One region of the Plantibacter sp. MCCC 1A11337 genome, then DNA from elsewhere that is predicted to be linked to it. Evidence: riboswitches for the same ligand, from Rfam matches in the RefSeq annotation. Region 1 holds a riboswitch; the other holds the start of a gene.
The links. Region 1 has a riboswitch for thiamine pyrophosphate ahead of thiM (hydroxyethylthiazole kinase). Riboswitches for the same ligand answer to the same signal wherever they lie in the genome.

Region 1 (14,582 bases):
TCGGCGGTCCGCGCTGCGGCGAGCGCCTGCGCGACGAACGCCCCCGCCCTGTTCGTCCCGTGCCACCGCGTCCTCCGGACCGACGGGACACTCGGCGGGTTCGCCTGGGGACTCGACGTCAAGCGGTCGCTGCTCGACCGCGAGGCCGCGCTCAGCTGAGCGCACCGGGGAAGAGGGGTCACGGTGACTGAGTACTCGTGCTCGGTCCCTGAGCCTGTCGAAGGGCGGCGTCAGCCCGTGGGCACTTCGACAAGCTCAGTGACCGGAGGATGGCTCAGTGACCGGAGGATGGCACAGCGACCGGAGGATGGCACAGTGACCGGAGGAGGGCTCACGACCGGAGGAGGGCGCCGCGACCAGGCGGCCGATGACCGGAACGGGCGGGTCCGGTCAACCCCACGGCTCGGACGGATCGTCCGCGTAGGCTGACGGCATGGCTGCCGCACCGACGATCGTATGGTTCCGTGACGACCTCCGCCTGGCGGACAACCCCGCACTGCACGCGGCGGTCGAGCTCGGTTCCCCGGTCCTCTGCCTGTTCGTCCTCGACGACAGCGAGGAGCTGCGACCGCTCGGCGGCGCGTCCCGGTGGTGGCTCCACCACAGCCTCGAAGCCCTCGGAGACGACATCCGTGGTCTCGGCGGCACGCTGCTCCTCCGATCCGGAAGTGCGGCGACCATCGTGCCTGAACTCGCCCACTCGATCGGCGCCGGCGCCGTCCTGTGGAACCGTCGCTACGGCGCGGCCGAGCGGGAGATCGACGCCGGGATCAAGTCGGAGCTGAAGGATGCCGGCCTCGACGCCCGCAGCTTCGCCGCGAATCTCCTCGCCGAGCCGTGGGAGATCGTCACCGGCCAGGGCCAGCCGTACTCCGTGTTCACCCCGTTCTGGAAGGCGTCGCTCCAGCGACACGCGGCGAACCCGCCGAGGCACCCGCTCCCCGCGCCCACCACGTTGACGTCGATGTCGGAGCCGCCCGCCGGCGACGAGCTCGAGTCCTGGGACCTGCTCCCGACGAAGCCCGACTGGGCGGGGGGACTGCGCGAGCAGTGGACGCCGGGCGAGGCCGGCGCCGACGCACGGCTCGCCGACTTCCTCGGCGGTGGCGTCTCCGGCTACACCGAGGATCGCGACTACCCGGCCCAGCCGTCGACCTCGGGGCTCTCCCCGCACCTCCGCTTCGGCGAGATCAGCTCGCCGCAGATCTGGCACGCCGCCCGCGACGGCCGCCGACACCTCGGCGACGACGGCGCCACCTTCCTCAAGGAGCTCGGCTGGCGCGAGTTCGCCTACCACTGCCTCTACGCCTTCCCCGACCTCGCGACGCGCAACTGGCGTCAGGCCTTCGACCGGTTCCCCTGGCCGGACGTCGACCAGGAGGCGTTCGACGCGTGGAAGACCGGCAAGACCGGGATCCCGCTCGTCGACGCCGGCATGCGGGAGTTGTGGGCGACGGGCACCATGCACAACCGGATCCGGATGGTGACGGCGTCGTTCCTCACCAAGAACCTGCTCATCCACTGGAAGCTCGGCGAGGACTGGTTCTGGGACACGCTCGTCGACGCCGACCCGGCGTCCAACCCCTTCAACTGGCAGTGGGTGGCCGGCAGCGGCTTCGACGCCTCGCCCTACTTCCGGATCTTCAACCCCGAGCGGCAGCGCGAACGCTTCGACGCCGACGACGCGTACATCAAGCGGTGGGTGCCCGAGTTCGGGACGGACGACTACCCCGAGCCGATCGTCGACCTCGGCGAGACGAGGCAGGCTGCGCTCGCGGCGTACGAGCAGGTCAAGGGGGCGTAGCTCCGGGCCGTCGTCCTGCGACACTTCGACAAGCTCAGTGACCGGGGTGGGGCTCAGTGACCGGATGCGCCGGTCCCCGAGCCTGTCGAAGGGCGCTCAGCGGGTGCGGAAGAGACCGGCGCGCTGGGCCGCGGCGATCGCCGCCGAGCGGTTCGACACGTCGAGCTTCGTGTAGATGTGCGCGAGGTGCGACTTCACCGTCGTCTCCCCGACATGCAGTCGCCCGGCGATCTCGAGGTTGGTGAGCCCCTCGGCCGCCCGCGCGAGCACCTCGATCTCCCGCGCGCTCAGCGCCTGTTGCGGTGCACTCACCCGGGCGACCAGACGGGTCGCCACCGCCGGCCCGAGCACCGAGTTCCCGCCGGCCGCCGAGCGGATGCCGTCGATGAGGTCCTCCGGGGCGGCGTCCTTCAACAGGTACCCCGCGGCTCCGGCTTCGATCGCGCCGAGGATGTCGGCGTCGGAGTCGTAGTTCGTCAGCACGAGGACCGACGGGCCGCCCGGCAGCGACGCGATCTCCCTCGTCGCATCGATCCCCGTCGGACCGTCGCCGAAGCTCAGATCCATGAGGACGAGGTCGGCGCCGGGTGCGGCGGCCACAGCCTCGGCTGCGATCGATGCGGTCCCGACCACCTCGATGTCGGCGATCGGCGCGAGCACCGCGAGGAGTCCGGCTCGGACGATCGGGTGGTCGTCCGCCACCACGACCCGGATGACCGGCGGCTCGCCGACAACGGTCGCATCGTCACGCATGGGCGTCCCCTTCCGTTCCTGGTGCCGCGAACCGCACGGTGATGGTCGTGCCGGCGCCCGGCGCACTGCGCACCTCGACCTCGCCACCCAGTTCGGTGATGCGGCGGCGCATGGACATCATGCCGAACGGACCGCCCGCAGTGCGCTCGGCGACCCTCGCCGGATCGAACCCCACCCCGTCGTCGTCGATGTCGAGGATGACCTCCTCGTCGAGGTAGGTGAGGGTGACGTCCGCCCGGCTCGCTCCGGCATGCCGGACGACGTTCGCGAGACTGCTCTGCGCAGCCCGGAGGAGCGCGGTCGTCACCGGCGTGCCGAGGACGAACGCATCGCCGGTGACCGTCGTGGAGACCGGCGTGCCGCTCTGGGCGGTCGTCGTCTCGGCGAGCCGACCGAGCGCGTCCGCGATCGTCGCACCCACCAACGCCGGCGGGCTCAGCTCGTCGATGAGGCTGCGCGTCTCGGCGAGGGCCGTCGCCGCGGCGTCCCGGGCCAGCCCGATGTGCGAACGCAGCTGCTCCGTGCCCGGGTGCTCGGCGGCGGAGCGTTCGGCCGCGTGCAGGAGCAGTTGGATGCTCGACAGGGCCTGGGCGACCGTGTCGTGGAGGTCTGCGGCGAGGCGCTCGCGCTCCGCCAGCTTGCCCGCCTGCCGCCCCCGCTCGGCGAGCTCCTCGCGTGCCGCGACGAGCTCGACGATGAGTCGCTCCCGCTCGGACGCCTCCCGGGCCAGCGCCTCGTAGCCGAGTCCGATCGCGACGGCCACGGCCGCACCGACGAGCGGGCCGACGACTCCTCCGACGCTGAAGCCGGCGTGCAGGCCGATCGCCACGACCGCGGCGACGGTGGCGATCACGACGGCGGGCACCGCGACGGCCCTGGGCAGGAGGTGCAGATAGAGGAAGAACAACGGGAAGACCAGGTAGGCGGCATCCGGGCTGAGGAGGACGAGGACCACCCACTCGACGCTGAGCAGCACCAGCCACGCGAGGACGGACACCCGACCTCGACGCACACCGACAGGAGCAGCGTCGCGATCGGTGGTGCCGCTGACGGCCACCGCTCGGCGGACCCGACCGCCGAGGATCGCGCCCGCGGCGTAGCTGAGCAGCATGACGACGGCGAGGACGATCGCCGCGAGGGCCGCCTTGCCACCGACCGAGACGGATCGCGCGATCACGAGCACGATGAGTGCGGTGACGAGGCCGTGGAGGCCGAGCTGCAGGCCGGTGAACACGGGGCTGAGTGCCGAGTGCTTCATCCGCCCAGCGTACGGCGGGGATCGTCCTCGCGAATCATCAGAAAGGTGGAACGGCGCCTCCACCCGACAGCGCCGGAGGACCGTCCCGTCCGACGATGCCCTGGGTCGGCGACGCGACGAGGCTGGAATCCTGCCGCATCACGGAGACGCCGTCGGGCGGCTGACAAGGAGTCCCCATGTTCGTCGCCTGGCGCGACATGCGCTTCGCCACCGGTCGCTTCGTGCTGATCGGGGCGGTCGTCGCCCTCATCACCCTGCTCGTCGGATTCCTCAGCGGCCTCACCGCGGGACTGGCGAACCAGAACATCTCGGCGATCACCGGGCTGGGTGCGTCGAGCATCGTCCTTGCGGCCCCGCCCGACGGCGAGCAGGCGACGTTCGCGGACTCCGCGATTGGCGCGGACGCGGCCACGACGTGGGCTGCGGTCCCCGGAGTCGACGGTGTCCAGGAGCTCGGCATCAGCCAGACGCGGATGACCACGGACGATGCGCGCACCTCCGTGGCGCTGTTCGGGATCAGTGGTGACGCCGTCGCGGGTCGCGCCGCCGACGTGCCCGCCGACGGGACCGCCAGCCTGAGTCGGACCGCCGCGGAGACCCTCCACGTCTCCCGAGGCGACACCGTCTCCATCGCCGGCAGCGAACTCGAGGTCGGTGCGGTCGTCGACGACCAGTGGTACAGCCACACGCCGGTCGTCTGGACGAGCCTGGCCGAGTGGCGGTCGCTGCAGGCTGCGCAAGGGTCCCCCGGCGACGGAGCGACCGCGCTCGCCATCACCGGGAACCCGAGCGCCGAAGCGGTGACGGAGGCGGAGCAGGCCACCGGCACGGTGTCGAAGGACGTCCTGTCGTCCTTGCTCGCGATCGGCTCGTTCCGCTCCGAGATCGGATCGCTCCTCCTCATGGTCGCCATGCTGTTCGGGATCTCCGCGCTCGTCATCGGAGCCTTCTTCACGGTGTGGACCATGCAGCGCGCGGGCGACGTGGCGATCCTCAAAGCGCTGGGCGCGACGACCCGTCGGCTGTCGCTCGATGCGCTCGGCCAGGCGCTCGTCCTCCTCGTCATCGGTGTCGGGTTCGGCATCGGCATCACCGCCGCACTCGGTTCCGCGGCGGGCACGGCACTGCCCTTCGTGCTCAGCCCATTGACGACGCTCGTGCCCGCGGTGATCATGATCGTCCTCGGTCTGATCGGAGCGGCGTTCGCCCTGCGGTCCATCCTCTCGGCCGACCCGCTGACCGCGCTCGGCGGCAACCGGTGAACGCGCCCGACCTCCCTGTCTCCTTCCTCGCACCCGCCCTCGTCACCATCGGAGTCTCCGCATGATCTCGCTCACCGACGTCACCCTCACCTTCCCCGACGGCGACCACCGCGTCACCGCCGTCGACCACGCGACCCTCACCGTCCCGGCCGGGACCGTCTCCGCGCTCACCGGGCCATCGGGCTCCGGGAAGTCGAGTGTGCTCGCCGTCGCAGCCGGCCTCATCCGGCCCGACAGCGGTCTGGTGGAGGTGGCGGGGGTCGACGTCACCTCCCTCCACCGCCGTGCGGCCACGGACTTCCGTCGCACGAGGCTCGGCATCGTGTTCCAGCAGGCCAATCTGCTGCCGTCGCTCACGGCCCTCGAGCAGCTGTGCGTCCTCGGGACGCTCGGCGGCCGCACGTCGCGGGCCGACCGGACGCGCACCCGCGAGCGGGCCGCGATGCTGCTCGCCGCCGTCGGGCTCGGCGACCAGGCCGGCAAGCGGCCGCATCAGCTCTCGGGTGGTCAGCGGCAGCGGGTCAACATCGCGCGCGCCCTGATGAACGAGCCCGACGCCCTCGTCGTGGATGAGCCGACCAGTGCGCTCGACCACGAGCGGGGATCCGAGATCATCGAGCTCATCCTCGAACTCACCGCGACCTCGGGCGCCGCGACGCTGCTGGTCACCCACGATCGGAGCCACCTCGACCGCATGGACCAGGTGCTCGTCATGGAGGACGGTCGACTCAGCGCCGCCGCCGACGCGCTGGCCCTGCGGTCCTGAGGTCCACCGTCGCCCGGCGGTAGGGTGAGGTCACGTCGAGAGAGGACCGCCATGCGCCGTGCCACCCGTGGGCTGACCGTGATCGCGATCGTCGGAGCGGTGCTCGGCACGAGCGCCTGCACCGGTGGCGCGGACTCACCCTCCGGTCAGAGCTCCGCGAGCGAGGCCGGCGTGATCGCACCCGTCATCGTGCAGCTCGTCGATCAGGACGGCCGCACCGTCACCGTCGGCCTCGACAACGTGGTGGACCTCGTCGCCGTCGATCCGACCGTGTGGTCCGCGGAGATCGAGGATCCGTCGATCGCGGAGTACGTGCCGGGCGGCTCCCGCGGCGGCGCGTCCTTCAACCCCGGTCTGCAGCCGCTCGAGGTCGGGAGCACGACGGTGACACTGACGAACAGCTCAGACGATTCGACCGTCGTCCTCACGCTCGAGGTCGTCGACCGGTCCTGAGCCGGGACACTCGGACGAACCGAACCGGCCCCTGAGCCGTTCGGAGGGCGCACCCCAACCGGTCCCTGAGCTGCGCCGCACTGAGCCTGTCGAAGTGTCGAAGGGCGTTCAGATGTTGAGGTAACGGCAGAGGTACGCCGTGGTGACCTCGACCTCGACCTGGAAGCTGCTGCTCCCCGGGACGCTGAACTGCGCGTCGGGCCCGAAGTCCTGCCATGCACTCGTGTTCGGCAGCAGCACGCGGAGCTTGCCGGAGATCACGGACATCTCCTCGGCCTTGCCCGTGGTGAAGGTGTACTCCCCCGGCTCCATCACTCCGACACTGGCCGACTCCGCACCGGGCTCGTTCGTGGTGAAGCCGATCGACTTCACGTTGCCGTCGAAGTACTCGTTGCTCGTCAGCATCAGGGGCCTCTCGTCGTGGTCCGGGACCGCGGCGGCGGATCCGGCCTTCATCGTATCGGCTCGGCGAAGAAGGCCTCCTCGTGAGCGGCCGAGGCGAGGAACGCCCGTCGCATCGTGTCGCGGCCGGTCTCGTCCGCGCGAGCTGCCGCCCCGGCGACGATCTCGATCGCCCGGGCGTTCGCGGTCGCGAAGGAGGGGTCGGCGTAGGTGTCGAGCCACGCGGCGAACGGGTGCTCCGCGTGCGATGCGTCGACGAGCCGTTCACCGAGATCCTGGTAGATCCAGTAGCAGGGCAACACGGCGGCGACCACCCGCCCGTAGTCGCCGTCGACCGTCGCCGCGTGCAGGTGGTCGAGGTACGCCGTGGTCGTCGCCGACGGTTCCACCTCCATACCGCTCACGGCATACGCGCTGAGCCAGGTGCGGTGCAGCTCCATCTCGGCCTCGATCGAGCCCGCCGCGCCCGTCGCCCAGAACACCTGCTCCTCGGCCGTCGGAGCCAAGGCACTCGCTCGTGCGAGGACCCGGGAATACGCCCGCAGGTAGATCGCGTCCTGCTGCAGGTACCAGGCGAACCGGGCCGGATCGAGGGTGCCGTCCGCGAGCGTGGTCACGAACGGCAGGTGATCGATCCGCGTCCGCACCTCGGCGATCTCCTCCCACCAGTCCGCGACGATGTCGGCACCGCCCTGCCGCCGTGAGGTCGTCCCGCCCGCTGCCCACAGCTCGGCGAAGTGGCTGATCGGACCGTTGCCCGAGCCGACCTCGAGCGCGTCCGCGTGCCGGAGGCTCGTCGTGAGCCACGCCTTCGCCTCGCCGAGCGCCACGGTCCAGGACCCCGACCGGGCGACGAGGGTGGCCATCGCGCTCGACAGGGAGCACCCGGTCCCATGGGTGTTCATCGTGTCGACCCGCGCACCGTCGAACTCGACGAGTGATCCGTCGTCGCCCAGACCACCGATGGCGTCGACGAGCGCATCCGGGCACGCGGTCGTCGCCGTCAGGTGCCCGCCCTTCACGAGCACGATCACGCCCGCCTGCACCGAGACCCGTTCCGCCTGCGCGAGTGCGTCGGCCCAACTCGTCGCCACCGGTTCGTCCGCGAGGACGGCGAGCTCCGGCAGGTTCGGGGTCACGAGGTCGACGTGCGGAAGGAGCGCGCGCATGGCCGCTTCGGCGTCGCGGTGGAGGAGACGGTCGCCGCTCGTCGCCACCATCACCGGGTCGAGGACGACGGGTCCGGTCTCGGTCTCCTGCAGCCAGCTCGACACGGTGTCGATGATCGCGACATCGCCCAGCATCCCGATCTTGACCGCGTCGATCACCACGTCGTCCGCGACCGCGTCCAACTGCTCGCGGAGGAACCCGACGGGCGGAGTGTGCACGGACCGGACGCCCCGGGTGTTCTGCGCGACGAGCGCGGTGACGACCGCCATGCCGTATCCGCCGTTCGCGGCGATGCTCTTGAGATCGGCCTGGATCCCGGCGCCACCGGTCGGGTCGGTCCCGGCGATGCTCAGCACCCGGGGTGTCTCGCGGATCGTGACGGGTCGTCGACCGTGCACCCGGTTCGAGTTCGACGACACCGGCGTCGTGGACGGTTCAACGGCGCTCATGCCGAGACCTCGGTCCAGGCGCTGCGGAACGCCCGGGCGGCGGCCGCCGGATCGTCGGCGGCGCAGATGGCGGAGACGACGGCGAGACCAGCGGCACCGGCGGCGTGGAGCTCGACCGTGTCGTCCAGTGACACCCCACCGATGGCGACGCACGGGAGCGGGGTCGCTGCGGCGATCGCGGCGAACCCCTCCACGCCGAGCGGCTGCGGGTGGTCCGGCTTCGTCGTCGTCGGGCGGATGACGCCGACGCCCAGGTAGTCGACCGTCCCGGGTGACAGCGCTGCGACGGCGTCGAGGTGCGCCGGGGTGTTCGCCGTCAGTCCCACGACGGCGGCCTGTCCCACGATACGACGCACGGCGTCGACCGGGAGATCGCTCTGACCCACGTGGACGCCGTGGACGACGGCACCGGCGGAACGGGCCGCGAGGAAGACGTCCACTCGGTCGTCGACGAGGAGCAGCGCCCGACCGGCGACGACCTCCGCCGCACGCACGGTCAGGTCGAACAGCGCTCGCGCCGACGCGGTCTTCTCCCGCAGCTGGACCGCGGTCACCCCGCCGTCGACGGCTCGGCGCACGACGTCGAGGACACCGCGATCCCCGCTGGCCGAGGCGTCCGTGACGAGGTAGGTGGCGATGCCGCGGCGCACGAGCTCGGCGTGCGAACGGGCCGCGAGGACCCGGTCCGCGGTGGTCGAGGCGCTCACGCGATCACCGCCAGGCTGCGGACGGTGTCGGCCTCGAGGAGGTGGAGATGGTCGAGGAACGCGGGAGCGAACGAGCCTGGGCCGCGGCTCTCCGCAGCCGCAAGCTGCGCGGCGACCGTGTATGCGGTGGTCGCCGCGACCGTCGTCAGCAACCGGTCGTCGTCGAGTGAGGCGAAGGCGGCGAGTACGGCACCGAGGGCACAGCCACCGCCCGTCACGAGGGTGAGCCAGGCGTGCCCGTTCGAGCAGCGGACGATGCGCTCACCGTCCGTGATGACGTCCGTCGGGCCGGAGATCGCGACGACGGCGCCCGAGGTGCGGGCGATCGCGGTGGCCGCCTCGATCGCGCTGTCGACCGAATCGGTGCTGTCGACCCCGCGACCGCCGGCGCCCAGTCCGGCGAGGGCGATGATCTCGCTGGCGTTGCCGCGGACGATCGTCGGCCGGAGGTCGAGGAGGTCGGCGGCGAGCGCCGTGCGCACCGGTAGGAAGCCGACGGCCACGGGGTCGAGCACCCACGGTGTGCCGGCGTCGTTCGCGGCGGAGGCGGCCTCGACCATCGCCTCGCGCTGCTCCGCCTGCGGCGTCCCGAGATTGAGGAGCACCCCGGAGGCGATGCGGGCGAACGGACCGGCCTCGGTGGGGATGTCGGTCATCGCCGGGGCGGCGCCGATGGCGAGCAGCACGTTCGCGGTGAAGTTCGTCACCACGGCGTTCGTGATCGATTGGACGAGCGGCGTGTGCTCGCGCAGGCGCTCGAGGAGGTCCCCGGACGCGCTCGCGAACTCGCCGACGGACGAGTCGTCGGTGGACGGGTGGGCGGACTGCTGCGGTGTGCGAACGCTCATTCGCGACATCCCTTCGCTCGGACTAACGAGATCAGGTTCGACGGGTGTGTTCTCAGCCGATCGTCGTGGGATCGGCACCCCGTGTCACTCGCGACCACCCTAGCGGGTCGGCCCGGCTTCCCGTCCAGCGGGCGGGCGAGGATGATGGAGGGATGGACTTCTTCGAGCTGGTCACCATCGTCTTCGAGGTTGCCGGTGTCGGGGCGATGGTCGTGGGCTTCGTGATCGCCGTCACCCTCTCGGCCCGCCTGTGGTGGAGCACGCGCGACGGCGCTCGGGCCTTCCGGATGCTGCGGGAGACGATCGGCTCGGTCATCCTGCTCGGGCTGGAGATCCTCGTGGCCGCAGACCTCGTGAAGACGGTCACGTCGACGCCGTCGCTGACCGACGCGCTCGTCCTCGCGATCATCGTCGTCATCCGCACCCTGCTGAGCTTCTCCCTGCAGATCGAGATCGAGGGCACCCTCCCCTGGAGGCGCCTGGCGACGACCGGCCCGCAGTTGTTCGACCGCGCGGTCAAGCGCGGTGGCGAACGCACCCGACGTCGCGCCGAGGAGCAGGACGCCTCGGCCAAGGATCTCGAACCGTCCGATGCGACGCCGGCACCGACGGTCGCGGCGCAGCCGATCCCCGACGACGAGGACGGCTTCCCGGAGCTCCGCAGTCGCAGCTAGCGCGGCACGGCTAGCGTGCCGGGGAGGCCGCCCAGGTGTCGCGGATGAGGTCGGGCAGCAGGCGCATGTCGTCGAAGACGTGGGTGCCGTCGCCGATGAGCCGCTCGGCGGGCGTCATGCCGCCGGCGTAGGCGTAGACCGTCATGCCGGCCGCACGGGCAGCCAGGACGCCGACGACGCTGTCCTCGACGACCGCGCACCGCTCGGGGGCCGTGTCGAAGTCGGCGGCGGCGTGCAGGAACAGGTCGGGTGCGGGCTTGCCGACGGCGACGTCGGTCGCGCTGAAGATGCGCCCGTCGAAGCGATCGTGGATGCCCACCTGCCCGAGGTTGCGGACGACGTCGTGCAGCATCCCGTTCGAGGCGACGCACAGCGGCACCCCGGTCGCAGCGATACCGTCGAGGGCGTCGACGACCCCGTCGACCGCCTCGAGCTCACGTTCGCAGATGCCGCGGAACATGTCGCTCCAGCGCTGGATCCAGTCGGCCTCGAGCGGCTTCCCGAGGCGCTGCTCGACCAGCGTCGCGTACGTCTCGAGTGAGGCGCCGACGAAGAGCTCCCGCACCTCCGCCTCGGTGTAGTCGCCGCCGACCTCGTTGAGGAGCTGCAGGTTCACCCGGACGGAGATGCGTTCCGTGTCGACGAGCGTGCCGTCGCAGTCGAAGATGACGAGGTCCGGATAGTCGACTGGCATGCTCCGAGCCTAAACGACGCCGCCTGCGCTGTGGCCGTGTGCCATCCCGGTGGGGGCCTCCGACGATGGTCGGCGCGGCGCTCAGCGGGCCGCGCGGACGCCCTGTCGCTGCCAGGTGACGACCATGCGTCGCGCATACTGGGTCGCTGCGACGAAGTGGCCGAGGAGTCCGAGCAGGATCGCCACGAACCCGACCCCGCCGAAGACCCGGTACAGCGCCGACGCCGGATCCCCGCCGCCGAGCGCGAGGCCCGTGAGCAGCGCGAAGAAGCCGACGAAGAGGAACACCGTCCGGATCTTGCCGGCGATGCTCACCGGCACCTCCGGCGTCCCGCGGAACGCGACGACGGCGACGAACGCGAGCAAGAGGTCGGGGACGATCATGACCACGAACACCTGCCATGGGATGATCTGCCCGATGGCGAACGATGCGGCGACCACGACCACGGTCAGGCGGTCGGCGACCCCGTCGAGCCAGGTGCCGAGCGCGGAGACCGTGCCCATGCGGCGCGCGATCTGCCCGTCGGCGACGTCGCTCAGGAACACCACCGCACCGACGACGAGCGCGGCCCAGTAGGAGCCGGTGATCACGAGGGCGGCGAAGACCGGTAGGAGGACGATACGTCCCGCCGTGATCGCGTTCGGCAGGTTCTTCCAGTCGTCGTCGGAGAACAGCTGCGTCCGGAGGCGCGCGAGCGGCGTCTTCTCGTGCAGCGTCACCGGGATCATCGCCTCGTCACCGGGGATCGCGGCACCGCGGCGGAATCGGGCGATCGCGATCACCGTGACCACCACGACGAGCGCGAACAGCAGCACCCAGCCGGTGGCGCCGAGGTACTGGCGGACCGTGTCGAGCGTGGCACGGACGAGGGAGCCGACGCCGACGTAGACGGCGGACCAGAGGAGGGAGCCCAGCAGGGATGCCGCGAGGAACGACCGGTAGGGCACGCCGGCGACCCCCGCGGCGGTCGGTGTCAGGCATCGGAGCACGGGCACGAGCCGGGTGAGGAAGACGGCCTGGGCCCCGCGTCGCTCGAGCGCCTCGACCGCGCGGTCCCAGCCGTCGACACCGAGGCGCCGGATGGCGGCCGAGTCACGGAGACGACCACCGGAACGACGACCGACGAGGTAGCCGAGCTGGTCCCCGAGCGACCCGCCGAGGGCGACCGCGAGGAACAGCACGAGGGCACCGGGGGCGGAGTCGAGCATGGCCGAGAGGAGGAGCACCACCGGTTCACCGGGGACGACGAGGCCGAGCCAGAGGCCGGACTCGGCGGTCGTGAACAGGAGCCCGAGGAGCCAGATCAGCGGATCGGGCAGCGCCGTCGCGGCGTCGTTCACCCACCCGATGATGTCCACGGATCCCCGTTCAGCAGTGCGATCCGCACTCCTGGGTGGGGCGCGGCTCGCCCAAGTCTACGGACGAGCCGCGCCCTCCCATCCCCGAGAGGTCGTTCAAACGGTCATTCGCCGGACAGTTCGTCCCGATTCGCGCGTCGACGACGCAGGACGGCCGCGGTGACGACACCGGCGGCGCCGAGCACGAAGAGCGCTCCGGCAGCGACGATCCACGGCATCGCGTCCGCACCGGTCGAGGGCAGGCGACCCGAGTTGCCCGGAACGGCGGGGTCGCTCGGATTCGCCGACGGCACGGGCACGACGGCGTCGGGAACGAGGACGAAGGCCGGCACCGAGACCACGGAACCGTCTGCGGCGACGACCGCGGTCGCCGTGGTGACCCCCTCGGCGGTGTAGCCCGCCGGGACCGCCACGGACACCTCGTAGGAGCCGGGCGCGAGTCCGTCGAGGCCATAGGCGCCGTCGGCGTCAGTCGTGATGTCGACCGGGCCGGCCGGGGTCTCGACGGTCACGGTCACGTCCGCGATCGGAGCACCGGCGTCCGTCTCGACCGTTCCGGCGAGGCCGCCGAACACGGCGTCGGCGACGAGCACGAAGGTGGGCACCGTCTGGACAGCGCCGTCGGTGCCGACGACGACGGTGGCGGTCGTGGCGCCACCCGCGGGAACGGAGTACCCGACCGGGACGGTCAGCGTGACCTCGTAGCTGCCCGGCGCCAGGTCGGCGAGCCCGTAGGACCCCTCGGCCGTCGTGGTCAGGGCGACCGGGCCGCCCGGCGTCGTCACCGTGACCGTCGCGGCGGGCACCGGGGCGCCGGTGTCCGTCCGGACGTCGCCGATGACGGTGCCGAGCCGAGCGAGCTCGAAGTCGACCGCGTCCAGATCGGCGCCGGCGAGCTCCTCCGCCCGGGTTGCGGTTCCGGAGACGACGTACCCCTCGGGGGCGACGACCGAGACCTCGTAGGACCCGGCGGGCAGGAGCGGGAAGCGGTAGGAACCGTCGGCGGCCGTGACGGCGCGCTCGACACCGTTCGGACCGTCGACGCTCACGGTGACGCCGGCCACACCGACACCACCGGAGCTGACCACTCCGCCGAGGCTGGGGTTCGCGACGAGCACGAAGTCCTGCTCGGTGATGGGCGTCTCGCTGCCGACCGGCACGGTGAACGACGCCGGTGCGGTCTGGACCGCGTACCCGGACGGTGGCGTGATGACCACCGAGTGGTCGCCGACCGGCACGGTGTCGAAGAGGTAGTTCCCGTCGGTGTCGGTGGCGACGCTGCCGACACCGTCGATGGTGACGGTGGCACCGACGATCGGGACGCCGTCCGTGTCGAGCGCGGTCCCCGACACGGCGACGGGCACGATGTCGCGGACGGTGAAGTCCGCGACGGCGTCGGTGTCCGTGAGGTCAACTGCGGCACGTGCAGGACCGACGGCGATCTTGCCGGTCGGCGGGACGAGCTGCACCGTGTAGCCGTCGGTCGCGAAGTAGCCGGCGAAGGTGTAGGTGCCGCCACCCGCGGTCGTGGTCGACGCCACCACCCGGCCGTCGCGGTCGATGAGCCGGACGCCGACGCCGTCCAGCGGGCCCGCGGTCTGGTCGGTCACGGTGCCGGTCACGTCACGCGCGATCGACGCGAACCACGCCTGGTAGACGGGCGCGCCCGACCGCTGCCGGAACGAGAAGGTGAGGCTGGAGATCGGGGCGGAGGGTTCGAACCACCCTGCCGCGCCGGCGGTGTCCGCAGCGGCGTCGTTGCCACGGAGTACCTGCGTCGTCGGGTCCCAGGTGGGGACGTCCGTTGCGGATCCGGTGCAGGACGGCTTGCCGACCAGGCCGGGAGCGCAGTAGTTGAAGCCGCCGTTGAACCCGAGCTCGTCAGGGGTGAGCGCCGCGCCGTCGGGACCGATCGCCGTCACGGTGACCTGGTCGGCGTCGATGTCGCCGAGGACGAAGGTCCAGCCGGACGGCGGCGTCGGC
Region 2 (14,582 bases), on a different contig from region 1:
AACTGGATCGAGTCGGCCGGCTCGCCGATGCTCGTCGTGTCCGAGGAGACCTCCATCTCCGCCTTCGGGAAGCCGGCGGCGACGAGACCGTCGATGATCGCCTGACCGCCAGCGGCGGGGTTCGCGGCGAGCGTGGCGGCGTTGACCGCGTCGAAGAACGGCAGGTTGTCGGAGGCGGTGCCCTCGGGGAGCAGCACCGGCGCCGCCGGAGCCGTCTCAGTGGCGGTCGGCGTCTGGCTCGGCGTGGCCGTCGGCTCGGGAGCGGGCTGGGTGCAACCCGTCACGGCGATGCCGAGCAGGCCGAGCACCACGCCGGCCCGTACGCCGGCGATCGACGAGCGGCGACGGATCGAGGTGACGGCTGAGGCGGGGCGGTCGCGGAGGCTCTTCTGCACGTCGAGCAGTCTACGTGGCGCGTCAGAACGGCGTGTCCTGCGGCGGCGCCGACGCCCACTCCCCGGTTCCGGATCCGGTCGACTCGGATGCGGCGGACGCCGGACTCGCCCCAGCTCCGACCGGCGACTCGACGGCCCCCTTCGGCTGCCAGCCGATGTCGGGCCCGATGTGATCGGCTTCGATGTCGACCGACGTCCCTCGTCGCTCACCCTGCTCCCAGTCGCGGATCCGCAACCGACCGAGGACGATCACGCGTTGTCCTTTGACGATCGATGTGGCGGAGGCGGTCGCCAATCCACGGAAGGCGCTCACCGTGTACCAGTTCGTCTCCTGCGCCACCCAGGAGCCCTGCTTCTGGTCGTACCGACGTTGCTGCGACGCCAGGCGGAAACTGGTGATGTCCAGCCCGGACGTCGTGCGATGGTGCTTCGGGTCTGTCGCGACGTGTCCGCAGACGGTGATCTGGTCGTTCATGGGTTCCTCTCCTGTCGATCCGACGATCTTGGCGGTGGATCGCCGAAGCGTCCGGGGCGGGTCCGTGCCGATCGCCACCCCGGACGCGCTCCCAGCCTCACCGATCCCGTAGGCCCTGTGTCGAGCCGGGCGGCCCTCGTCGATGTCCACAACCGCGCACCTCGCTGTGGAGGACCCTCGTTCCGCCCCGACCAGGGCCGATGTCGGTGGCCCCGCATACGCTGACGAGTACCAGCCGGCAGTCCCCGTCCGGCATCACCCCACCAGCGCAGGAGGAGTCCCATGCCCAACGCCCTGAGCATCCGTCCCGGCTACTGGCGCGTGACGACCCCCGACGGCCGTGTGCTCGGCAACATCGAGGCCGTCGGAGCGGACGGCGTTCCGGAGTACCGGGCCAACCGCTTCCGACCGGCGGTCCTCGGGTACGCCCCATTGGGCAGCTTCAGCGATCTCGCGGTCGCCATCGACGCCTTCCGCAACTGAACGACGACCCTCCCGCCGTTCCCGTCGAACCCGGTGCGTCGCCCGTGTTCACGCCCGAACGAGGGGTAGTCTGCGGCCCATGCAGTGGTGGAATGACTTCGTAGAGTGGGTGACCTCAGCTGAGGTCCGCCCCATGCTGTTCGCTGCGGCCCTCTTCATCGTGGCCGTCGTGGTGTCCTCCCTCGTCGCCGCCGGCGCAAGCCGTCGCGCGCTTCGGGCCATCGTGGACCAGCGCGATCGAGAGCAGAAGAACGTCGCGATCCTGGCGCTCGTCGACGCCGCCACCGAGGCCAGCGTCTGGAACTCGCTCACCCCGCAGGAGCAGGTGCTCAGCGATCGGGCGGTCGCCCAGGCCGACACGCTCGTGCGACTCAGCCCGATCAAGGGTGCGGCCGTCGCCGCGGACTGGGCGAATCACCAGCTCCACGAGATGAAGCGCAACTCCGCGACGTTCGGGTACGAGTTGGACCCGGTGGTCGAGGAATTCCGCGACCGCCTCGTCGAGTGGTCGAAGAAGCCGGCACGGGCCCGGAAGGACTTCGACGGCGACCTCCGTCGCTGGCGCGCCGAGTCCAGCGGATCGGAACAGGCGCTCGTCGCGGAGCAGGAGGCCTGGGTCGCCAAGCAGCACCACGAGCAGTACGCCGAGGTGAAGCCCGCATCCACCGCGCCGGCTTCACGGCCCGGTGACATCACCCGCTCGACGGGCGGCACGATCAACACCAGCACGACGCAGCGCATCATCGACGACGTCGCGGTCCTGGAAGCCGAACGCAAGCAGTCCAGCGTCAGCTGACCGCGAGACCGACAGACGGCGGCCCGATCAACCGATCGGGCCGCCGTCTTCGTGTCAGGGGTTCGTGGTCAGCGCCACCAGGTGTCGAACTTGCTGACCGGGACCTGGCGCTTGTGCTCCGTCGCCGCATATCGGGTCTCGATCGCTTCGGCGGCCACCGGATCGATCTCGTTCCCCTCGAGGAAGTCGTCGATCTGCTGGTAGCTGAGTCCGAGGTTCTCCTCATCGGTCTGGCCGGGAGTGCCGTCGAGGAGATCGGCGGTCGGTGCCTTCAGGTAGAGCCGTTCCGGAGCGTCGAGCGACTCCAGGAGCGCACGCCCCTGGCGCTTCGTCAGGCCACTGAGCGGGAGCACGTCGGCCCCGCCGTCGCCGAACTTCGTGAAGAAGCCGGTGACCGCCTCGGCCGCGTGGTCCGTCCCGACCACCAGGAGCCCCTGCTGACCGGCGATCGCATACTGCGCGACCATGCGTGCCCGCGCCTTCGCGTTGCCCTTGACGAAGTCGCTGAGGGGTTCGCCGGTCGCATCCGCGTACTCGGCTTCGAACCCGTCGACCGCGCGCTGGATGTTGAACACGACGGAATCGTCCGGACGGATGAACGACAACGCCAACTGGGCGTCGTCCTCGTCGTGCTGCACGGCGTACGGCAGACGGACGGCGACGAACCGGGCCTCCCCACCCTCGGCTCGGACCTCTTCCGCCGCGAGCTGGCACAGGCGCCCGGCGAGCGACGAGTCCTGTCCCCCGCTGATCCCGAGCACGAACCCCTTCGTGTGTGTCGCCCGCAGGTACGACTTCAGGAAGTCGATCCGGGAACGGACCTCGGCCGCCGGGTCGATCGTGGGGCTGACATGGAGTTCCGCAATGATGCGGGCCTGGATCTCGCGCATGTCCCCAGGCTACTCGCTCGCCGGAGGCGTACCCGGAACTCCGAGGCACTTGCAACACACCGGAAACACGACTCGGTGGGCGAGGCGGATCTCAGGCCCAGCCGAGCTCGTGCAGCCGCTCGTCGTCGATCCCGTAGAAGTGCGCGATCTCGTGGACCAGGGTGGTGTGGATCTCGTCGGCGAGCTCGTCGAGCGTCTCGCATGCCGCCAGATGCGGCTCGCGGTAGACGATGATCCGGTCGGGCATCTCGCCGAAGCCGTAGCGGTCACGCTCCGTCAAAGCGACACCGTCGTACAATCCGAGCGTGTCGAGCGTGCCGTTCTCAGGGCGATCCTCGACGACGAAGACGACGTTGTCGAGACCGTCGACCATCTCGTCGGGCAAGCGGTCGAGTTCGTCCACCACGAGGGCTTCGAACGCCTCGGTGTCCAGCTCCAACATGCCCACTCCCCGGATACGACAGAAGCCGGAGGGATCCTCCGGCTTCTGTACGACATGGGGTGAGTAACGGGGCTTGAACCCGCGACCTCCTGGACCACAACCAGGCGCTCTGCCAACTGAGCTATACCCACCATGCGACCTGCTCCGCGGAGACCGCGTCACAAGCGACTGGATGAGTCTATTACATGTTTGGGGCGTACCGTGACACGACCGCTTCCGAAACCTGCTTCGCGTCGTCGGAGGACGGGCCGGGGAGGTCGACGAACAACGCTCCGCGGTAGTAGGCGAGCTCACGGATCGACTCGAGGATGTCCGCCAGCGCGCGATGACCGCCGTGCTTCGACGGGGCGTTGAAGTAGACCCGCGGGTACCACCGACGGGCGAGTTCCTTGATCGAGGAGACGTCGACGTTGCGGTAGTGCAGGTGGGCGTCGAGCCGCGGCATGTAGCGCGCGAGGAACCCTCGGTCGGTCCCGATGGTGTTCCCGGCCAGCGGCGCCTTCGACTCGTCGGGGACGAAGCGCTGGATGTACTCGATGACCTGGAACTCCGCGTCCGCGACGCTCACGCCGTTCGGGATCTCCTCGAGCAGCCCCGAAGTGCGGTGCATGTTCGTCACGAACTCACCCATGTTGTCGAGTGCCGACTGATCGGGCTTGATCACGACGGAGTAACCCGGGTCGAGGATGTTCAGTTCGAAGTCGGTGATCACGACGGCGATCTCGACGAGTTCGTCGACCTCCAGCTCGAGTCCGGTCATCTCGCAGTCGATCCAGACCAGACGGTCCCCAGCTGTGCTCATGGGTCGAGTCTACTCAGCACGACCGACGCCGCCGGTTCCGTAGACTCGAGCGGTGATCATCGCCATCTCCGTCCTGCTGCTCGTCAACGGTGTCTACAACGTCGTCGTCTGGCCCCGCTTCCTCAAGCGGATCGTCGCCGACCCGCGTGCACGCGACGATCAAGGACGTGCGACGACGTTCCTGCGCGTGCACGTCATCCTCATCAGCATCGCCCTCGTCCTCGCAGCCCTGTCGCTGGTCTTCGGTGTCCTCGGCCTCCTCGGCGTCGGCGTCTGAGACACCGCTGCGGTATCCTGGACGACGCCCGCCTCCGTAGCTCAGGGGATAGAGCAGGAGCCTTCTAATCTCTTGGTCGCAGGTTCGAATCCTGCCGGGGGCACACCCCTTCGACAAGCTCAGGGACCGGAACCCGAGCCCTGACCCTTCGACAAGCTCAGGGACCGGAACCCGAGCCCTGACCCTTCGACAAGCTCAGGGACCGGAACCCGAGCCCTGACCCCTCGACAAGCTCAGGGACCGATACCCGGACGCTCATCGTCACTCGCGCAACCAAGGATTCCAACGTCCACGACCGTCGTGAGCGAGGGCGTCGAGGACGAGTGCGGAGACCTGGTCCGCCGCGTCGGTCGCCTCGATGCGGAGCCCGGCATCGAGGTCGGGCCGCTCCCGCTCGATGAACGCGTCCTCCTGGAGGGTCCACCCCGCGAGCCAGTCCACACCGTCACCGCGCCCGATGAGGCGGTCGGTGCGCTGGACCACCGGCGCGTCGAGCCACAGCGCCGTGTCGGCGAGTATTCGCGACGCCCGCGACGACGAGCCGCAGCCCTCGACGATGAGTGGACGGTCGCTCGGCACGAGGTGCACCTCCGCACGGGCGGACCGTTCCCAGTCCCAGCGCCGCCACTCCCCCGCGCGCCGCTCGGCGAACGGTCTGAGGATCCACTCGACGAGGAGTCGAGCACCTTCCTCGAGCCCTTCCCATCCCGGATACAGGTCGTCCATGTGGACGACCGTGCTGGCCGTCAACGCGGACGCGACCGAGGAGGCGAGCGTCGTCTTCCCCGTGCCCGAGCGACCGTCGACGAGCAGGACCGGCGGAACCGCGCTCACTGGCCCACGACCCGGAACGTACCGGCGAGGACCGCCGTGGACAGCGCGAGGGCCATGATCACCATCGTCACCAGGACGGCCAGAAGATCGGCCCGGCCCAGGCGGGACGGTCTGGCCCAGGTGCGTTCGATCGGTGCCCCGAACCCCCGCGCCTCCATCGCCGTCGCGAGTTTGCTCCCGCGGCGGATGGCGAACACCAGCAGCACGAACGCCATGGACGCGAACCGCCGGACCACTCCCCGGTCCCCCAGCCCACGGGCACGACGGGCGAGCGCGAGACTGCGCCAGTCGTCGATGAAGAGTCCGAGCATCCGCGCTCCAGCGAGGATCCCGAGCACGAACCGCGACGGCAGCTTCGCGATCTGAGACAGCCCGTCGGCCAGATCGGTCGGATCCACCCGCGCGAAGAGCAGGATCGTCGGGAGACCGAGCGCCAACACGCGGATCGTCACGGCGACCGCCAGCTCGATCGAGTTGTCCGTCACGCGGACGAACCCGAGCGACAGGTACTCCGTCCCTCCCGGCTTCGCGTACAACAGCATGCTGATCCCGCCGATGGGCGCGAAGACGAGCACCGGCAGGGCCCGCTTCAGCAACGCGGTGAACCGCAGGCCGGAGAGCGGGAACAGCATCACTTCGAGCAGGACCGCCGTGCTCGCACTCACCCAGTCGATCGTCAGCAGCAACGGGACGGACAGGATCAGGACGGCCAGCACCTTCGTCACCGGATTCACCCGGTCGAGCGGCGGTCGATGGTGCAGCACCGTCGAGCGCTCCGCTGCCGTGAGGCTCGTCATGCGGCCCGCCTCTGGAACTCCGGCGGTTCGAGGAGGATGCGATGGTCGCCCAGATGCTCGACGACCCCCGCGTCATGCGTGACGGAGACGATCGTCGCGCCGCGCTCGAGCTCATGCTGCAGCAGGCGGACGAGTGACAACCACGTGCGTCGATCCTGCCCGAACGTCGGTTCGTCGAGGACCATGACCGCCGGCCGGGCGGCGAGGACGGTGGCCACCGACAACCGGCGCTTCTGACCGCCCGAGAGACTGAACGGGTTCGCCTCGGCGAGACGACCGAGACCGAGCGCATCGAGGATCTCGGAGACCCGCTCGTCGATGGCGGTCCGGGACCAGCGGAGGGCCTGCAGGCCGACACCGAGCTCGTTCCGCACGGTCGATGAGACGAACTGGTGCTCGGGATCCTGGAAGACCGTCCCGATGCGCGTGAGCAACTCGGTCGACTTCCAGCGGATCGGCCGGGATCCCAGCCTGCCGGCGAGCTGCGGAGCGGCGGTCACCGTCCCCGTGATCTCCGGCAGCAGTCCCGCCAGCGTGAGCGCGAGCGTGGACTTCCCCGCGCCGTTGGGGCCGACGATGACGGTCCCCGCGCCTTCGGGCACCGCGAGCCCCAGGTGCTCCTGCACCGGCTGCTTCCGCGTTCGACCGATCGCCAGGTCGTCGGTCGTGATGACCGCCGCCGATGGGCCGGACACCGGACGAGGGGCCAACCCCAGCGGGATGCCCGGCACCCAGACGCCCGCATCGGCCAGGCGCTGCCCGACGTCGTCGAGGACGAGGTCGGGTGGCCCGTCGGCGAGGACACCGCCGTCGGCGTCGAGCACGACGACCCTGGTCATCAGCTCGCGCCAGACGTCGACGCGGTGTTCGATGACGACCAGGGTGGACGAACCGTCATCGACCAGCCGAGCGACGGCGTCCCGCACCTCGGCCACCCCGGCCGGGTCGAGGTTCGCGGTCGGTTCGTCGAGCAGGAGGAGCGAGGGGTGCATGGCGAGTACGCCGGCGAGGGCCAGCCGCTGTTTCTGACCGCCAGACAGCGCCGAGGTCGAGTGGTCCAGCGGCAGGTCCAGTCCGACGGCCTCCAGCGAGGCGTCGACGCGGCGCCAGATCTCCTCGCGCTCGACGCCGAGGTTCTCGCAGCCGAAGGCGACGTCGTCACCGACCTTGGACAGGATCACCTGCGAGTCGGGATCCTGCAGCACGAGCCCAATGCGACCCCGCGCTCGTTCAGGCGGAACGCCATCGACGAGGAGCGAGCCGTGGGACTCCCCCTCGTCCGCTCCGCCGAGCACGCCGGCCAGTGCGTGGATCAGCGTCGACTTGCCGGCACCGGACGCCCCCAGCAGGAGGACCCGCTCGCCCGGTTCGATCACGAGGTCGAGGTCGCTCACCGCCCAGGCCTTCCGACCGGCATGCCGCCACCCCCAGTCTTGCGCGACGACGCGCGCCGGACCGGTCGCAGCCGCTCCCGGCACGATCAGACCTCGCGCCGAGCGTCCCGCCCCGACGCGAACCGACTGAGCGCTCCGGTCGACGCGAGTGCCCTGACGAGTGCCCAGCCGACGACACCGGCGAGGATCGCGCCCGAGACGAGCAGTGAACCGAGGTAGATCGCGTTGAACTCGACACCCTTCTCGAGGTTGCCCGACATGACGAGTTCGAGGAGCCACGCGCCGGCCCCGGCACCGGCCCCGGCGAGGATCGCCGGAACGAGGCCGAAGCGCTTGTACGCGAACGCCGCGAACACCAGCTCGGCACCGAGGCCCTGAGCGAGCCCGGAGTACACCGTCGTGATGCCCCATACGTTGCCGATGAGGGCGGAGACGATCGCCCCGATGGTCTCGACGAGGAGGGCAGCGCCGGGCTTCCGGATGATGAGTCCGCCGAGCACCCCGCCGAGGAGCCATATCCCGACGGCGATCCCGCCGAAACCGGGCGTGACGGCGCTGGCACCCGCGTACCAGAGTGATCCGAGCGTGTTCCACGCCCAGAAGATGAGGCCGGTCGCGACGCCGAGTACGGCGACCACGACGATGTCGACGACCCTCCAGCGCAAGGTCCGCGACACAGCGCGTTCAGAGGGTGAGATCTTGGTCGATGCTGACACGATACGTGCCCTTCCTGTAGACGGAAAAGAGCACGGGATAGCGAGAAATGGTCTCCCTGCGCTGGCATGATCCAGATCAGGTTCGACGGTCGAAGGCGAATACCTTCCTCTCAGCCCGGTTCACCGGACTCCCGTGGTGGCACGAGTCTAACCCCTGCCGTGCGCGGTCGCACGACAGGGGTTGGACGGAGGGGGCTACTTCTTGAGGGCCTTGATGAGGCCGGCGAGCGCCTTGCCGCTCACCCAGATGAACGGGATCGCGACCGCGATCAGCGAGATGAGGTTCGGGTCGAAACGGAGACCCTCGTCGGTCTTGATGTAGGCACCGACCGGGATGGAGACGCCACCGCCGCCACCGCCGCTCGGGGCGTCGTCGCCGTCGCCCTCGGAGCCGCCGCCGAAGCCGTAGTACGTCAGCGCGACGGGCACGAGCTTCGTCCCGTCGATGTCCTGCTGCTCCCCATAGGCCGCGGTCACGCCGAGCCCCTTCGCCTGTTCTGCCAGCTTCTCCACGAGATTCGTCATACGGCGAGGCTATCGCTCGGCATCTCCCGGTCCAAGGGGTTGATCCGTGCTCCCAGCACCCTGCGAGTCTCCGCGACTGCCGAGTCCGCGACGCCTCGGCTTGCCGAGGAGGGAGGCGGGGGCGATCGCGAGATCGCCGAACCGGCTTGCGACCCGGTCGATCGTCTGCTCGGCTTCACGCCACTCCTCGTCCGGGTCCCAGAGCCCGGCACCGGCCTCATCGGCCGGGACGAGCTGGTCGACCTTCACCCCCACGAGGCGCACGAGGCGTCCGCCGCGATCGAGGTCGCCGAACAGCGAGGCCGCTTCGTCGTACACCCGCCGGCCCACGTTCGTGGCCTCGCCGATGGTGCGCGACCGGGTGACGACGCTGAAGTCCGCATAGCGCACGCGGATGCTGATCGTCCGGCCGGCGTAGCCGCCCTTCCGGAGTCGGATCGCGACGAGGCCGGCGAGGTTCAGCAGTTCGCGCCTGAGGATGGTCGGGTCGGAGACGTCGGTCGGGAAGGTCACCTCGTGGCTGACGCTCTTCTCGCGACGTGCCAGCTCGATGCCGCGCGGATCGATCCCGTTCGCGAGCTCGAGGAGTCGGCGACCGGAGGCTTCACCGACCGCGCGCTGGAGCATCGACAGCGGGGTGGAGGCGAGCTGACCGATGGTCCGGATGCCCCGGTTCGTCAGCTGCTCCTCCGTCCGACCACCGACGCCCCACAGTGCACCGACCGGCAACGGGTGGAGGAACGCCAGGGTCTCGTCGGCCGGCACGACCAGCAGACCGTCGGGCTTGGACAGGCCGGAAGCGAGCTTCGCGACGTACTTCGTCGCCGCCAGGCCCACCGAGCACGGCAAGCCGGTCGCGTCGAGGACCCGTTGCTTCACGAGCGCGGCGATCGTCCGCGGGCTCCCGAGCAACCGGACCGCGCCGGAGACGTCGAGGAAGGCCTCGTCGATGCTCAGGGGTTCGACGAGCGGCGTGACCGACTCGAACACCTCCATCACCCGGTCGGAGTACTCGCGGTACCTGCCGTGGTGGGGCGGCAGCACGACGGCGCTCGGACAGAGCCGCATCGCCTGGGACACCGGCATCGCCGCGCGCACGCCGTACCGGCGAGCCTCGTAACTGGCGGAGGTGACGACCGACCGCCCCTCCTTGTTGCCCACGATGATCGGCAGACCGCGCAGCTCGGGCCGTTCCAAGAGCTCGACCGAGACGAAGAACGCGTCCATGTCGACATGGAGGATGGGGGTACCGCTGTCGTCGGCATCGTGCGCCGAGACGCGACGAGACGCTCCATCCTGCCGACTCATACCTCCATTGTCGCAGTCGCCTCCGACACGCTCTCCACAAGGGCCGAGGCGGGAGCGCCCGGCGACGCTAGGCTGTCCGGCGATGAGCACGCGAACGCGGACCGGGTCGGCCCCGGCGGTCCCAGACCTCTCCGGGCGGGACCTCGCCCTCGACCTCGTGCGCGTCGCCTGCGTCGTCACGGTGGTCGTCGTCCACCTCCTGATGGTCGCCGTGGCGATCGAGCCGGACGGCGCGATCGGCATCTCCCGGGCGCTCGAGCAGCAACCGTGGTTCGACACGGGCACCTGGTTCGGCCAGATCATGCCGCTGTTCTTCATCGTGGGCGGCTTCGCGACGATCACCGGCTGGCGCAGCACCGTCCGACGTGGTGGCGGGACCAGCGACTTCCTCCGGTCCCGGGTCTTCCGACTCGCCCTGCCGACGATCCCGGTCCTGCTCTTCCTCGCCGTCGGACTGTGGCTCGCCGGGGCGCTCGGTGTCGACCCCGCCATCATCGAGGCAGTCGCCGCAGGCGTCGGGTCCCCGCTCTGGTTCCTGGCCGCCTACCTGCTGTGCCAGGCGGTCGCGCCCTTCTTGGCCACCTGGCACGACCGCCACCCCGTCCTGACCTGCGCGGCACTGCTGGCCGGTGTGATCCTCGTCGACGTCGTCCGGTACTCGACCGGCCTCCTGGGCATCGGTCTCGTCAACCTGGTGTTCGTCTGGCCGCTGCTGCAGCAGTTCGGGTTCTTCCTGGCCGATGGTCGTCTCCGCACCGTCCCTCGCCTCGTCCTCGTGGCCGTGGTGCTCGTCTCCTACGGTGCGCTCGTGCCGATCACGACCTGGCTGCCGTACTCGACCAGCATGCTCGGCAACCTCAACCCACCGACCCTCCCCCTCGTCGTCCTCGGCGTCGGGCAGCTCGCCCTGCTCGCCCTGGTGCACCCGCTGCTCACGGCGATCATGCGGACCCGCGCCGCGCGAGCCGTCGTCTTCCTCATCGGGTCCCGGCTGATGACGGTGTACCTCTGGCATCTCCCCCTGATCATCGCGGTCGCCGGTCTCCAGCTCGCCCTCGGCATCCCCTTCGCGGAACCGCTGAGCGCGGCATGGTGGTGGACCCGACCGGTCGTGCTGCTGGTCGTCGCGGTCCTGCTCGCGGGCGTCGGCACACTCCTCGGCCGCGTCGAGCACCCCCGCAAGCTGCGCCTCGACCCGGAGCGCAAGCCGACGCACGTCGCCGTGTGGATCGCGCTCGCGAGCGCCTTCATCATGCCCTTCGCGGAGATCTCCCACCCGCTCACCGCCGCGATGGCGGCTGCCGGCGCTGTCGGCTCGATCATCGCGGTCGTGCTCCTGAACCCGACCCGTCGGCCGGTCGAGCGCGTCGCAAGCGGATCAGACCAGGCCGTGGACCAGCGGCCGTAGCCATTCGCGAAAGGCCTCCCGGTCGTCCCGGAGCGACTCACTGACCACGATCGTGTCGGGCGCGACCACCCAGGCCCCCGGTCGGCAGATCGGGAGTACCTCGAGGTCCAACCGGAACGAGCTGGATTGCCGACGCAACTCGAACTGACGCTCGCGGATGAGTTCGTAGACGTCGGTGAGACGGCTCGGCGATCGACCTGCGAGCGCGCGTTCGTACTCGCGGATCCGAGCCGACGCCCATCGGTGCGCCTCGTCGTACGCCCGGTAGGCGAGCTCCTGCAGGTCGAGGGCTCGATCGAACACCTCGAAGTGTGGTGGACGGACCTCGGCCATGAAGAGGCGCGTGTCGCGACGGGCGATCCCGGTCCACCAGCCGTCGAATTGGACGGCGAGCGCGTCGAGGTCGAGGCCGGCGACGTCGATCCGCTCCAGCCCCGGCGTGACTGCGGGAAGCTGCGCGACGCATTGCTCCCCGAGCCCTGCCATGTCGCGGAACGCGAGCGCCAGCATGAGGGCCATCGGAGCGTCTTCCGTGACCTGCCACCGCATGGTGCCTTCGACCAGCATGGCGGAAGTGTATGCCGGGCCAGCAGTCGGCACCAGGGCTTCCCCTGGCCGACGACATCGGGCCCGGGCCGCCGTCATCGACAGCGGCTCGGGCCCGAGGGTGCAGCAGTGTCCGCTACTGCGAGGCGCGTTCCAGGACGAGTTCGCGCACACGTGCCGCATCGGCCTGTCCGCGCATCGCCTTCATCACGGCGCCGATGACCGCGCCGGCCGCCTGGACCTTGCCGTCGCGGATCTTGGCGAGGACGTCAGGCTGAGCGGCCAGTGCCTCGTCGATGGCGGCGATCAGCGGACCGTCGTCGGACACGAGCGCGAGACCGCGGGCGTCGATGACCTCCTGAGGAGTGCCCTCCCCGTCGATGACGCCCTCGAGCACCTGGCGCGCGAGTTTGTCGTTGAGCGTTCCGTCCTCGACGAGCGCAGCGAGTGCCGCGACGTGCTCGGGCGACACGAGGCTCGTCGCCTCGACGTCACGCTGGTTCGCGATCCGCGAGATCTCGCCAGTCCACCACTTCCGTGCGGCGGCCGGAGCGGCACCGGACTCGACGGTGGCCGTGATCTCGTTCAGCAGACCACCGTTCACGACGTCCTGGAACTCCAGGTCGGTGAAGCCCCACTCGCTCTTCAGCCGGCGACGACGGACGGCCGGCTGCTCGGGCAGGGCCGCTCGGAGTTCCTCGATGAGTTCGGGCGACGGCACGACCGGGAGCAGGTCGGGCTCCGGGAAGTACCGGTAGTCGTCGGCGTCGCTCTTCGGCCGGCCGGCCGACGTGGCCCCGGTGTCCTCGTGCCAGTGCCGCGTCTCCTGGACGATGGACCCGCCGTCCTTGAGGATCGCCGCCTGCCGCTGGATCTCGTAGCGGACGGCGCGCTCGACGGAACGCAGGGAGTTGACGTTCTTCGTCTCCGTGCGCGTGCCGAGCTTCTCCTGGCCGCGCGGGCGCAGCGAGATGTTGGCGTCGCAGCGGAGGTTCCCACGCTCCATCTTCGCGTCCGAGATACCGAGCGCCACGACGATGTCGCGGATCGCGGAGACGTAGGCCTTCGCGATCTCGGGCGCCCGGTGCTCGGTGCCGTAGATCGGCTTCGTGACGATCTCGACGAGCGGCACACCGGCGCGGTTGTAGTCGACGAGCGAGTACTCGGCACCCTGGATACGGCCGGTGGAGCCGCCGATGTGCGTGAGCTTGCCGGCGTCCTCCTCCATGTGCGCACGCTCGATCGGCACCGTCACGATGGTGCCGTCGGTCAGCTCGACGTCGACCGACCCCTCGAAGGCGATCGGCTCGTCGAACTGCGAGATCTGGTAGTTCTTCGCGAGGTCGGGGTAGAAGTAGTTCTTCCGTGCGAACCGGCTCGAGGGTGCGATCGAGCAGCCGAGGGCGAGCCCGAGGCTGATCGAGTACCGCACCGCCTGCTCGTTCACGACCGGGAGCGACCCGGGCAGACCGAGGCAGACCGGCGAGATGTTCGTGTTCGGAGCGTCGCCGAAGCCGTTCGGTGCCGAGGAGAACATCTTCGTCTTGGTGTTCAGCTCGACGTGCACCTCGAAGCCGAGCACCGGCTCGTACAGTTCGAGGGCTTCTTCGTAGGAGAGGAGCTTGTCCTTGGCCATGGGTTACCGACCTCCGAGAGCGGGTGCCTGCGAGATGAGGGTGTGCCCCCACGTCGATTCGAGGAGCGCCTCGAGGGCGGCGCCGACCCGGTAGAGCCTGGCGTCCTCCCGTGCTGGCGCCATGAACTGGATGCCGACGGGCAGACCGTCTTCGGGCGCGAGACCGATCGGCACGCTGATGCCGGGCACACCGGCGAGGTTCGCCGGGATGGTGGTGACGTCGTTCAGATACATCGCCAGCGGGTCGTCGATGCGCTCGCCCAGCTTGAACGCCGTCGTCGGGGCGCTCGGGCTCACGAGGACGTCGACCTGGTCGAACGCCGCCGCGAAGTCGCGCTGGATGAGCGTCCGGACCTTCTGGGCGCTGCCGTAGTAGGCGTCGTAGTAGCCCGCGCTGAGCGCGTAGGTGCCGAGGATGATCCGTCGCTTCACCTCGGGACCGAAACCGGCCTCGCGCGTCGCGGACATGACCTGCTCGACCGTGCCGCCACCCTCGGGCGTGACCCGCATCCCGAAGCGCACCGAGTCGAACTTCGCGAGGTTGCTCGACGCTTCGGCCGGGAGGATGAGGTAGTAGGCGGCGACGGCGTACTCGAAGTTCGGAGCGGAGACCTCGACGATCTCGGCACCGTTCGCCTCGAGGACCGCGAGCGCCTCCTGGAAGCGGCTCTTCACACCGGCCTGGAAGCCTTCACCGTTGAGCTCGGTGACGACGCCGACCCGCAGACCGCGCAGCACGTCGCCGCGCGCGCCCTCACGGGCCGCAGCAGCCATCGAGGGCCAGGCGTCACGGAGCGAGGTGGAGTCGAGGCCGTCGTGCCCGGCGATGACGTCGTGGAGGAGGCCCGAGTCGAGGAC

Region 2: another riboswitch for thiamine pyrophosphate. It lies ahead of HOW07_RS19250 (ECF transporter S component); the one in region 1 lies ahead of thiM (hydroxyethylthiazole kinase).

The regions. Positions count from the first base shown of each region.
Region 1 covers NZ_JABJWX010000003.1:41,012-55,593, reverse strand. Annotated here, with positions in the region: gene HOW07_RS12060 (methylated-DNA--[protein]-cysteine S-methyltransferase) at 1-159, shown strand, start outside; gene HOW07_RS12055 (deoxyribodipyrimidine photo-lyase) at 434-1,804, shown strand; gene HOW07_RS12050 (response regulator transcription factor) at 1,901-2,557, opposite strand; gene HOW07_RS12045 (sensor histidine kinase) at 2,550-3,815, opposite strand; gene HOW07_RS12040 (ABC transporter permease) at 3,992-5,077, shown strand; gene HOW07_RS12035 (ABC transporter ATP-binding protein) at 5,139-5,843, shown strand; gene HOW07_RS12030 (hypothetical protein) at 5,895-6,296, shown strand; gene HOW07_RS12025 (pyrimidine/purine nucleoside phosphorylase) at 6,405-6,701, opposite strand; gene HOW07_RS12020 (bifunctional hydroxymethylpyrimidine kinase/phosphomethylpyrimidine kinase) at 6,749-8,317, opposite strand; gene thiE (thiamine phosphate synthase) at 8,314-9,024, opposite strand; gene thiM (hydroxyethylthiazole kinase) at 9,021-9,872, opposite strand; TPP riboswitch at 9,864-9,964, opposite strand; gene HOW07_RS12005 (DUF1622 domain-containing protein) at 10,025-10,546, shown strand; gene HOW07_RS12000 (HAD family phosphatase) at 10,557-11,240, opposite strand; gene HOW07_RS11995 (CDP-alcohol phosphatidyltransferase family protein) at 11,322-12,599, opposite strand; gene HOW07_RS11990 (LPXTG cell wall anchor domain-containing protein) at 12,704-14,582, opposite strand, start outside.
Region 2 covers NZ_JABJWX010000001.1:568,759-583,340, forward strand. Annotated here, with positions in the region: gene HOW07_RS02585 (hypothetical protein) at 1-395, opposite strand, end outside; gene HOW07_RS02590 (single-stranded DNA-binding protein) at 418-870, opposite strand; gene HOW07_RS02595 (hypothetical protein) at 1,153-1,353, shown strand; gene HOW07_RS02600 (hypothetical protein) at 1,433-2,149, shown strand; gene nadE (ammonia-dependent NAD(+) synthetase) at 2,218-3,039, opposite strand; gene HOW07_RS02610 (metallopeptidase family protein) at 3,131-3,481, opposite strand; tRNA gene HOW07_RS02615 (tRNA-His) at 3,537-3,612, opposite strand; gene orn (oligoribonuclease) at 3,663-4,283, opposite strand; gene HOW07_RS02625 (SCO4848 family membrane protein) at 4,336-4,560, shown strand; tRNA gene HOW07_RS02630 (tRNA-Arg) at 4,591-4,663, shown strand; gene HOW07_RS02635 (hypothetical protein) at 4,822-5,394, opposite strand; gene HOW07_RS02640 (energy-coupling factor transporter transmembrane protein EcfT) at 5,391-6,191, opposite strand; gene HOW07_RS02645 (ABC transporter ATP-binding protein) at 6,188-7,585, opposite strand; gene HOW07_RS19250 (ECF transporter S component) at 7,672-8,262, opposite strand; TPP riboswitch at 8,338-8,446, opposite strand; gene HOW07_RS02655 (hypothetical protein) at 8,497-8,826, opposite strand; gene dinB (DNA polymerase IV) at 8,836-10,134, opposite strand; gene HOW07_RS02665 (acyltransferase) at 10,217-11,542, shown strand; gene HOW07_RS02670 (hypothetical protein) at 11,513-12,109, opposite strand; gene gatB (Asp-tRNA(Asn)/Glu-tRNA(Gln) amidotransferase subunit GatB) at 12,225-13,724, opposite strand; gene gatA (Asp-tRNA(Asn)/Glu-tRNA(Gln) amidotransferase subunit GatA) at 13,728-14,582, opposite strand, start outside.